DNA from 2 places in the Luteibacter sp. RCC_6_2 genome. Region 1 is predicted to be linked to the other one. Evidence: predicted binding sites of a transcription regulator. Region 1 holds the regulator's gene; the other holds the start of a gene.
What was found. Region 1 encodes sigma-54, which starts transcription at its own class of promoters, with help from an activator protein. Its sites were predicted from a motif close to TGGCACGNGCNTTGC; they were not measured.

Region 1 (5,356 bases):
AAGGCAAGCCGGCCTTCAAGCTGATCGCGCCCCACCTCGAGCGGCGCGAGGGCGACGATTCGCTCTACATCAACGCCCCGGATTTCGTCCTTCCTTCGACCAAGGAAGCCGATATCCCGCCGTGGAAGGGCCACTCCCAGTACGGATGGGTGAACAAGGATGGAAGCCTGCTGAAGCTGCAGGGCAAGGTCCACATGGAGCGACCTGCCTTCGGCACCACCCAGGCCGCCAGCATCGATACCTCCGAAGTCACCGCGTGGCCCAAGGAGAACCGCCTGGAGACCGCCGAGGCGGCGCGGATCGTGCAGGGAAGCTCTACAATGGATGGCGTTGGCATGCGCGCCAATCTCGACACCAAGCACCTGGAGCTCCTCGATGCAGTCCATAGCACGTACCTGCCGCGCAAGCGCTAAGGCCGCCCTGTTCGCGGTGCTCGGCATGGCACTCGTGGCCAGCCTGCCCGTCGTGGCGAAGCAATCCGACCGCAACGAGCCGGTCGACGTCCATTCGAAGTCGTTCGACGGTTCGCAGCAGCCGGCCGGCAAGGTCATCTGGACCACCAACGTGATCCTCACCCAGGGCACGCTGAAGATCACCGGCGACAAGGCCACCGGCTACCTGGATGCCGACAACAACATCACCCGCGTGGTGGTCGACGGCAAGCCGGCCACCATTCACCAGCTCGACGAGCAGAACGAGCCGATGGACGGCCAGGCGCTGAACATCGACTACAAGGTCGACCAGGACTTCGCCGTCCTCACGGGCAACGCGAAGGTCAAGCAGCCGGCCAAGGGCAGCGCCGAAGGCGACAAGCTCACCTACAACACCAAGGACAGCACGATGACCGGCGAGAGCAATGGCGCCGCCCCCGTGCACATGACCTTCCAGCCGAAGAACAAGCCGGCCGCCGCACCGGCGACGCCCGCGACGCCGGCACCCGACACGAAGAAGCCCTGACCCGATGCTTTCAGCCCAAGGCCTGCAGAAGCGCTTCCGCGCGCGCCAGGTGGTTCGCGATTTCGCCTTTTCCATCCGTGAAGGCGAGGTGGTCGGCCTGCTCGGCCCCAACGGCGCCGGCAAGACCACCTGCTTCTACATGGTGGTAGGCCTCATCCAGGCCGACGCCGGCTCGATCAAGCTCGACCAGCAAGACATCACCGGCCTGCCGATGCATGCGCGCGCCAAGCTGGGTATCGGCTACCTGCCACAGGAAGCCTCGGTGTTCCGGCGGCTCAGCGTGTCGGACAACATCCTGGCCGTGCTGGAATTGCGTGAAGGCATGACCCAGAAGCAGCGCGAGGACGAGTTGGAGAGCCTGCTGGACGAGCTCAAGATCTCGCATATCGCCGAGCAGAAAGGCATCAGCCTTTCCGGCGGCGAGCGTCGCCGCGTGGAGATCGCCCGCGCCCTCGCCGCGCGTCCTCGCTACATGCTGCTCGACGAACCGTTCGCGGGTGTCGACCCCATCTCGGTGGGCGAGATCCAGCGCATCGTCCGCCACCTGAAGGAGCGCGGGATCGGCGTGCTGATCACCGACCACAACGTGCGCGAGACCCTCGGCATCTGCGATCGCGCGTACATCCTGAACGACGGCGAGGTGCTGGCCCGCGGGACGCCGCAGCACATCCTCGCCGATGAAAAGGTACGGGAAGTGTATCTGGGTCGTGAATTCCGCATTTGACCGGCCATCCGTCAGGCTGGTGGGCATAGCTCGCTTCGCCGCTGGTTTGCGGAGCCCGTAAGGGGTTACGATGGATCGGGAACCCCAAGCGTCGAAGGCATGAAACCCGGACTCCAGTTTCGCCTCCATCAGCAGCTCACGCTGACGCCGCAGTTGCAGCAGGCCATCCGCCTTCTGCAACTGTCACAGCTTGAGCTCGAGGCCGAACTCCGCCAGATCGCGGAAAGCAACCCCTTGCTCGAGTTCGCGGAAGACGCCGAGTCCGAAGCCGAGACCGCGGACGACGCCGGATACGAAGCACCCGAGTTCCCATCCCGCGAAGAGATTCCGGTGAAGGCGTCGAAGGAGGATGAGGAATCCACCGTCACGCCGTCCGAGGAACTCGCTCCGGAATGGGACGACGACCGGTTCCACGGCGATGCCGGCGACTATGCCGGTGCGTCGTCCCGCAGTGGCAGTCTCGACGAAGACGGCTTCGAGCCACAGAACGCCGCGCCGGAAAGCCTCCAGCAGCACCTGGAGTGGCAGCTCAACCTGTCGCAGTTCTCGCCGCGCGACCATGCCATCGCCACCGCGATCATCCACGCGCTCGACGAGGACGGTTACCTGCGCGATGGCGTGGAAGCGGTGGAAGCCGCCTTGCCCAACGAATTGCATGCGACCGCGGCGGAGATCGAGGCCGTGCGCCAGCGCGTGCAACGCTTCGACCCCACCGGCATCGCCAGCCTCGACCTGCGCGACTGCCTGTTCTGCCAGCTTTCCCAGTTCTCGCTCGACACGCCGCATCGCGAACTCGCGATCCGCATCGTGAACGAGGAACTGGAGCTGCTGGCACGCAACGACGCCGCCAAGATCGCCCGCCGGCTCAAGGCGCCCGAGGCCCACGTGGCCGCCGCGGCGGGCCTCATACGCAGCCTCGACCCCCGCCCCGGCGCCGCGCTGGATGCCACGCCCGTGGAATACGTGGCGCCCGACGTCTATGCCCGGCGCGAGAACGGGCGCTGGCAGGTCAGCCTCAATCCCGACTCCCAGCCCCGGCTGGGTCTCAACCAGCACTATTGCAACCTCATCGCGCGCGCCCGTGGCGACGACGCCACCTGGATGAAAGGCCAGCTGCAGGAAGCGCGCTGGCTGCTCAAGAGCCTGCAGTCCAGGGCCGAGACCTTGCAGAAGGTGGCCGATGTGATCGTCCGCCGGCAAAGCGCGTTCCTCGACTATGGCCCCGAGGCCATGCACCCGCTGGTGTTGCGCGAAGTGGCCGAGGAAGTGGGCATGCACGAGTCCACGATCTCCCGGGTGACCACGCGCAAATACATGCATACGCCGCGCGGCACCTTCGAACTGAAACATTTCTTCTCCAGCGGCGTGGCCACCGAGGATGGCGGCACCGCGTCCGCCACCGCGATCCAGGCCATGCTGCGCAAGCTCATCACGGCCGAGGACGCGCGCCGGCCCCTGTCCGACCAGGCCCTGGCGGAGGAACTGCATCGACGCGGTATTCAGGTGGCGCGACGTACGGTGGCCAAGTACCGCGAGGCCATGCGTATCCCCAGTTCCAGCGAACGCGTCCGCGCCAGTTGACGCGCACGGAACCCCACCGGAGGTCTACGGTCCCATAGGTTCAAGGCTAGAGGAACGGTACCTCGCCGTTCCGATCTCGTCGCCACAAGGCGGCACCCTCAGCAAGAAGGAGGCGTCAATGCAAATCCAGATCAGCGGCCAGCACATCCATATCACCCCCGCCCTGCGTGAGCGCGTGGAACAGCAAGTCGGCCGCTTCGAACGCCTTTTCGACAACATCAAAGCCCTCGACGTGGTCCTTTCCGTCGACAAGAACGAGCACAAGGCCGGTGGCACCCTGCACTGCGCGGGCACCCGCCTACACGCCGACGGCATCGCCCGCCTCGAGGACGACAACAAGAACGACACGATGTACACCGCGATCGACGCGATGATCGCCAAGCTGGCCGACCAGCTGAAGAAACACAAGGAAAAGCTGAAGGACCACCACAACCACGAGGTCCGCGACGGCCGCGTCGCCAGCAGCAGCTGACAAGGCTCCGGGCGGGAAGCCCGCCGGTGGGAAGCGCGCTGGCGCGCGAAAAGGCTTGCCGCAGCCCCCATCGCGGCCCAGGCCGCTTCCCACCCCCTTACGGGGCGCTACAAGCCCCTCCTGGCCGGGGCGCTTTCCACCCTTGTGGCACAATATAAGCAAGCCGGCCCGCCCCGCGGGCCGGCTTTTCTCTTTGAAGGGACCAAGCGTGGACCGGCTTACCGCCAGACAACTCTTCGACGGGGTACACGAGCGCATGGCCCTGCGCTGGGCCGCCGGCATGCGCGGCGAATCGCGCGTGCTCGAGCCCAATACCAAGCAGAGCCGCCGGCCCTCCCTGGTCGGTTATCTCAACGTGATCTACCCCAACAAGGTGCAGATCATCGGCACGGAGGAACTCAATTTCCTCGACGGGCTCGACTCGCGCCAGCGTTGGGAAGTCATCCACAAGATCGCCGCCTACCAGCCCGCCGCCCTGATCGTCACCAAGGAACAGTCCATCCCCGCCGACCTGCGCGAAGTCGCCGAGGAAACGGACACGCCGCTGTGGCAGAGCACCAAGCGCGGCCATGAATTGCTCACCTACCTGCAATACCACCTGGCCCGCACCCTGGCGCCGCGGGTCACCCTGCACGGCGTGTTCCTGGAAGTGTTCTCCATCGGCGTGCTGATCACCGGCGAGCCTGCCTCGGGCAAGAGCGAACTGGCCCTGGAACTGATCAGCCGCGGTCACCGCCTGGTGGCCGACGACGCCACCGAATTCACCCTCATCGCCCCCGATGTCATCGACGGCGCCTGCCCTGAACTGCTGCAGGACCTCCTGGAGGTGCGCGGCCTGGGCGTGCTGAACATCCGCGAGATGTTCGGCCATACCGCGGTGAAACCGTCCAAGTACCTGCGCCTGGTCATCCACCTCAAGCCGCTGCGCGAGGGCGAGGAAACCGACGCCATGACCCGCCTCACCGGCGATGTGAGCCGGCGCAACGTACTCGACGTCGACGTGCCCAAGATCACCATTCCCGTCGCGCCGGGCCGCAACCTGGCGGTGCTGGTCGAGGCCGCGGTGCGCAACCACGTGCTGAAGGCCAAGGGCATCGACCCCGCGCAGACCTTCATCGACCGCCAGGCGCACCAGATGCGCCGTTTCTCCCCGTGGTGACCCCGTGAGCGACGAAGTCATGAGCCCCATCGTCGAGCCCGATGCCATCCACCTGGTGGTGCTGACCGGCATGTCCGGTGGCGGCAAGACCGTCGCGCTGCGCGCGCTGGAGGACCTCGAGTTCTATTGCGTCGACAACATGCCGGCGGAGCTGATCCCGCAGCTGGTCGCCGCCGTGAGCCAGGGCGAGCACGGGCCGCGCAAGCGCATCGCCGTGGGCGTGGACGTGCGCAACCGCCGTATCGATCTCTCGCGCATGCCGCACGTCTTGTCGGAGCTCTCTTCGGCCGGCGTGCACGTGCACCTGATCTTCCTCGACAGCCGCGACGATGTCCTCATCAAGCGCTATTCCGAGACGCGCCGGCGCCATCCGCTGGCGGCCGAGAAGCTGTCGCTGGCCGATTCCATCGCCCAGGAACGCAAGCTGCTTCGCCCGCTGGTCTCGATCGCCGAGAAGGTCATC
Region 2 (5,356 bases), on a different contig from region 1:
AGCCTTTCCGGAGTGAACATGGACGAAGAAGCGGCCAACCTCCTGCGGTTCCAGCAGGCGTATGCGGCATCCGCGCAGGTGATCAACGCGGCGAACACCATCTTCGATTCCCTTATGACCGCCGTGCGGGGCTGACGACCATGCGTATTTCCACTTCCTGGGGCCAGCAGCAAGCCGTCGACTCGATGCTCGACAGGCAGTACCAGATGTCGCAGACCCAGCTTTCGCTGGGCAACGGCAAGGCGATCCAGACCCCCGCGGACAACCCCGCGGCCGCCGCGCGCGCCGTCGACACCAATTCCGCCAGCGCTCAGAACGACCAGTACACACGCAATATCCAGTCGGCCACCACGCGCCTGTCCGTCGAAGAGCAGTCGCTTTCGTCGGCGGGCGACATCCTCGACCGTATCCGTTCGCTCACGCTGGAAGGCATGAACGGCACGCAGACGGACGAATCGAGGCAATCGATCGCGACGGAGTTGCGGCAGACGCTGCAACAACTGGTCGCGCTGGGCAACACGAAGGACGGGCAGGGCGAATACATCTTCGCGGGCAACCGTACCACCACCCAGCCCTTCACCATCGACGGCCTGAGCGTGAACTATGGCGGCGACCAGGGCCAGCGCATGGTCGCCGCGGCGGCGGGCTTGCAGGTCGCGACCGGCGACAACGGCGCCGACGTCTTCATGTCGATCCGCGGCGGCAACGGGACCTTCGTCACCAGCGCGGGTGCCACCAATACCGGCACGGCCGTGGTGGGTGCCACCTCGGTCACCGATGCGAGCGCATGGGACGGCGGCAGCTACAGCATCACCTTCACCTCGGCCACCGACTACGAGATCCGCGACGTCAACGACCCGACCAATACGGTCATCTCCACGGGGACGTACACGGGCGACACCGGCACCATCGCCTTCAAGGGCGCGCAACTCAATGTCACGGGCAACCCGGCCACGGGCGACACCTTCGCCGTGGGCCCCTCGTCGTCGCAGGACGTCTTCTCCTCGGTGGCCGGCATCATCAACGCCTTCGAGGCACCGGGTGGCGGCGCGGCGATGAACAACCAGATCAACGCGCAGTTGCAGAACCTGGACCAGGCCGCGACCAGCTTCCTCGACACGCGCACGAAGATCGGCGCGCGCATGAACACGCTCGACCAGCAGACCCAGATCGGCGCGGACGTGAAGTTGCAATACGCCGACACGCTGTCCAGCTTGCAGGACCTCGACTACGCCAGCGCCATCAGCAAGTTCACCCAGCAGCAATCCGCCCTGGACGCCGCGCAGCAGTCGTACGTGAAGATGCAGAACCTGAGCTTGTTCAACTACCTCAAATAAGAAACGCGTCGATCCTCTTGCAGTGCATTGGAGGCGGCCGCGAGGCCGCCTTTTTTCTTGCAATGAGGCCTAAACCCCGGGCCGGACGTGCCGATAAGGAACCCTGACAGCGGCCGGCGAGGCGTCATTGACGGGTGCTGATCAAGAAAGTGGTTGACAGGTAGAAAAAGTTCTCAAGTTTCTTCCCGGCGTGCCGTAAACCTCTCTGAGGCGGAAGGCTTCCCTAACGGAACCCCGCCGGACTACGCCGCACAACCTCCGGCATTTCGGTTCCGCTTACAAAGGATCAATCCCATGGCTCTGACCATCAACACCAACATCATGTCGCTGAATGCTCAGCGTAACCTGAGCACCTCGCAGACGAAGCTGTCCTCGGCCATCGAGCGCCTGTCTTCCGGTATGCGCATCAACAGCGCGAAGGACGACGCCGCCGGCCTCGCCATCTCCACCCGCTTCACCACGCAGATCAACGGCCTGAACCGCGCCGTGCAGAACGCCAACGACGGTATCTCGCTGTCGCAGACGACCGAATCGGCGCTGGACGAAGTCACGAACAACCTGCAGCGCATCCGCGAACTGGCCGTCCAGTCGACCAACGCCTCGAACTCGGACAGCGACCGCGCCGCGCTCGACGCCGAAGTCCAGCAGCGCTTGGCGGAAGTCACCCGTATCGCCACGCAGACCAACTTCAACGGCATGAAGGTCCTCGACGGTTCGGCCAACTCGCTGAGCTTCCAGGTCGGTGCCAACGTCGGTGAAGTGATCACCGTCGGCCTGAACCAGGGCATGAAGGCCAACCAGGTCGGCCAGCTGGCCTCCGGTTCCGCCTCGCTGGCGTTCACGGCCACCGCCGCCTCGGGCGCCGTCACCACGGCCGGCCAGGCCCTGGCCACCGCCGATTTCTCGACAGTCCCCGCAAACTTCACCGTCAACGGCACCGCGGTCAGCCTGACCACGGACCTGACGGACGCCGCTGGCGTCGCTGCCGAAATCAACACGCAGCTGGGCGCCGGCGCCACGGCCACGGCTTCGGTCAACGCCACGACGGGCCGCATCGAGTTCACCAGCACGGCCACGGGCAACACCGCGACGGCTCCGGTCATTGCCGGCGCCAATGCGTCGATCTTCGGCACCACCTCCACGACCGCTGGCGTCAGCATCGGCGATAAGACCCCGGTCACGCTCGCCGCCGGCGCCGTCACCCTGCAGGTCGGTGACAACGCCTCGTTCGACCTCGCCGGCACGTACAACTCGGCGCAGGACCTGGCCGACGCGATCAACGCCAAGTCGGGCCAGGGCATCAACGCCTACGTCGGTTCCGACGGCGCGGTGAAGTTCGCTTCGGCGAAGGCGATCACGGTGGGTGGCACGGCTCCGGCCGACGCTGGCCTGACGGCCGGTACGCTGGCGGTCTCCACGACCGACACCCTGGCCAACTCCTCGGTCAAGACGGTCGACGGCGCCAACCAGACGATCAACCGCATCGACGCGGCGCTGCAGTCGGTCTCGGACCTCCGCTCGGACCTCGGTGCGGTGCAGAACCGCTTCGAGTCGACGATCTCCAACCTGCAGAACATCTCGCAGAACCTGACCTCGTCGAAGTCCGCCATCACGGACGCCGACTTCGCCCAGGAAACGGCGAACATGTCCTCGGCCCAGATCCTGCAGCAGGCCGGCGTGTCGGTCCTCGCCCAGGCGAACCAGGCCCAGCAGATCGTCTCCAAGCTGCTCCAGTAACAGGCGTCACACCGCCAAATCCGGTTAACGCCGGGTTTGGCAGGGTAATTGCTTAGTTGTCGGCGGTTGGCACTCGAAAGGGAGCCAGCCGCCGACAAATTGGCGCCCAGGGCAGTGAGGCGTCCTCCAGGAGAGCTTCATGGCGACGAATCCCATCACCCTCGGTTCCAGTTCCATCGACGTCGCGAGCATCGTCACCAACCTGACGAACAACAAGCGCTCGGCGACGGACAGCGCCCTGGCTGCCCAGGTCAGCGCGAACACCACCCAGATTTCCGCGATCGGCAATTTCACCTCGTCGCTGACGAGCTTGCAGAACGCGATGAAGGCACTTACGGACGGCAGCGCGTTCACGACGCAGAAGACCTCCGTCGGTGACTCGACGATCCTTTCCGCCACGGCGGATGCGGATGCCCAGCCGAACACGTACAACATCGTCGTCGGCAAGCTGGCCACCTCGCAGAAAACCACCTCGACGGCTTTCGCCACCAGCAAGACCCTGGTGGGCACCGGTACGCTCACGATCGCCATCGGCGGTAAGTCGATGAGCCTGAACGTCGCATCCGGCGCCAACTCGCTCGAAAACATCCGCGATTCCATCAACAAGGCTTCGGACAATCCGGGCGTCACCGCCAGCATCGTCACGGGTACCGACGGCGCGCATCTCGTGCTGACGTCCACCTCCACCGGTGCGGCAAACGCCTTCACGGTGAGCTCCAGCGGCGGCGACGGCAACCTGTCTCAGTTGAACTTCGATCCAGCGACCGATGCGGCGACGGTCAAAGCCCAGGATGCCGAGTTCACCATCGACGGTCTTCCCGCCACGAGCTCGTCGAACACCGTGGCCACCGCCATCGACGGTGTCACCCTCGCCTTGTCCAAGACGGGTACCAGCACCGTCACCATCGCCAATGATCCCTCCGCGGTGTCCACGGCCGTCACCTCCTTCGTCGCGGCCTACAACGCCTTCGTTTCCACCTACCAGACGCTGACCAAGTACGACGCGACCAACCAGCAGGTCGGCGCCCTCATCGGCGACGCGACGCTGACCTCGATCAAGAGCCAGATCACCTCGCTGGTCGGCTCGCAGTCCACGGGCACCGGCGCCGGTCCGAAATCGCTGAGCGACCTCGGTGTGGCGTTCCAGATCGACGGTACGTTGAAGTTCGATTCGACCAAGCTGGCCAAGGCGCTCGCGACCAATCCCAAGGAGACCCAGGGCCTGCTCAGCGGCAGCGATGGCATCGCGCCCAAGCTGGACAAGCTCATCACCAGCTGGACCTCGTCCAGCGGCATCCTGACCCAGCGCACGGCCAACCTGAACAAGAAGGCCAAGGATCTCACCCAGCAGCAAACGGACTTCAACGTCACGATGAAGGCCTATTCCGACCGCCTGACCAAGCAGTACACGGCGCTCGACACGATGATGACCAAGCTCAGCAATACCAGCAGCTTCCTCCAGCAGCAGTTCGACGCGTTGACCACCAGCAAGAGCTGACGGCCTTCCCAGGAAAAGACTCATGGCACTCGGATATTCCCAGGGCGCAGGCGCCTACAAGCAGGTCCGTACGCAAGGCGGCATCGAAACCGCCGACCCGCACGGCCTCATCACCATGCTGATGGACGGTGCTTTGGAGAAGATCCGCTTCGCCCTCGGCCACATGGTGACCGGGAATGTGGCCGGCAAGGGCGAGGCCATCTCGAAGGCCATCGAAATCGTCGGGGCGCTGCAGTCCGCCCTGAACCACGAGGTGAAGTCGCCGCTGGTGGGGCAACTGGATAGTCTGTACGACTACATGAGCCGCCGCCTCTTGCACGCCAACCTGCACAACGACGCGGACGCGCTGGACGAGGTGACCCGCCTGCTCGGGCAGATCCGCGAAAGCTGGATCGCGATTCCCGTCGACGCCCGTCAGCCTGCCGGAGCGGGAGCGTGACCGGCGTCGTCTGGTGCGACCTCGACCGCGTCCTCGGTCTGACCGAGGCCATGCATGCCGCGGCCGCCGAAGGACGCTGGGACGAGCTGGCGGAACTGGAGGCCGAGCGCGAGCCGATCCTCAGGGGCGGCAGCATGCGTCCCGCGCCGGAGACCCTTGAGTCGTTGAAATCCATCATGCTGCTCGACGGCCTCATCAAGGATCTCGTCTCCGTGGCCCGCGACGAGGTTTCCGTCGCATGGGATGCCTCCCGCCGGGTACGCCGGGCCGTGGCCGCGTATAGTTCCTTCTGAACGTTGATCTTCGGCAGGGGGTAGGGCGGATGAGCGGCGAAGACTGGCAGGC

Region 2: a site for sigma-54 is predicted at 3,112-3,126, ahead of fliD (flagellar filament capping protein FliD). Genes of this name have one in related genera too.

The regions. Positions count from the first base shown of each region.
Region 1 is NZ_JBFUPQ010000016.1:11,673-17,028, reverse strand. It holds gene lptC (LPS export ABC transporter periplasmic protein LptC) at 1-413, shown strand, start outside; gene lptA (lipopolysaccharide transport periplasmic protein LptA) at 376-957, shown strand; gene lptB (LPS export ABC transporter ATP-binding protein) at 962-1,681, shown strand; gene AB6730_RS16140 (RNA polymerase factor sigma-54) at 1,781-3,262, shown strand; gene hpf (ribosome hibernation-promoting factor, HPF/YfiA family) at 3,381-3,734, shown strand; gene hprK (HPr(Ser) kinase/phosphatase) at 3,943-4,893, shown strand; gene rapZ (RNase adapter RapZ) at 4,913-5,356, shown strand, end outside.
Region 2 is NZ_JBFUPQ010000002.1:242,931-248,286, reverse strand. It holds gene flgK (flagellar hook-associated protein FlgK) at 1-135, shown strand, start outside; gene flgL (flagellar hook-associated protein FlgL) at 141-1,337, shown strand; gene AB6730_RS02920 (flagellin) at 1,632-3,074, shown strand; gene fliD (flagellar filament capping protein FliD) at 3,214-4,572, shown strand; gene fliS (flagellar export chaperone FliS) at 4,595-5,011, shown strand; gene fliT (flagellar protein FliT) at 5,008-5,304, shown strand; gene AB6730_RS02900 (PilZ domain-containing protein) at 5,334-5,356, shown strand, end outside.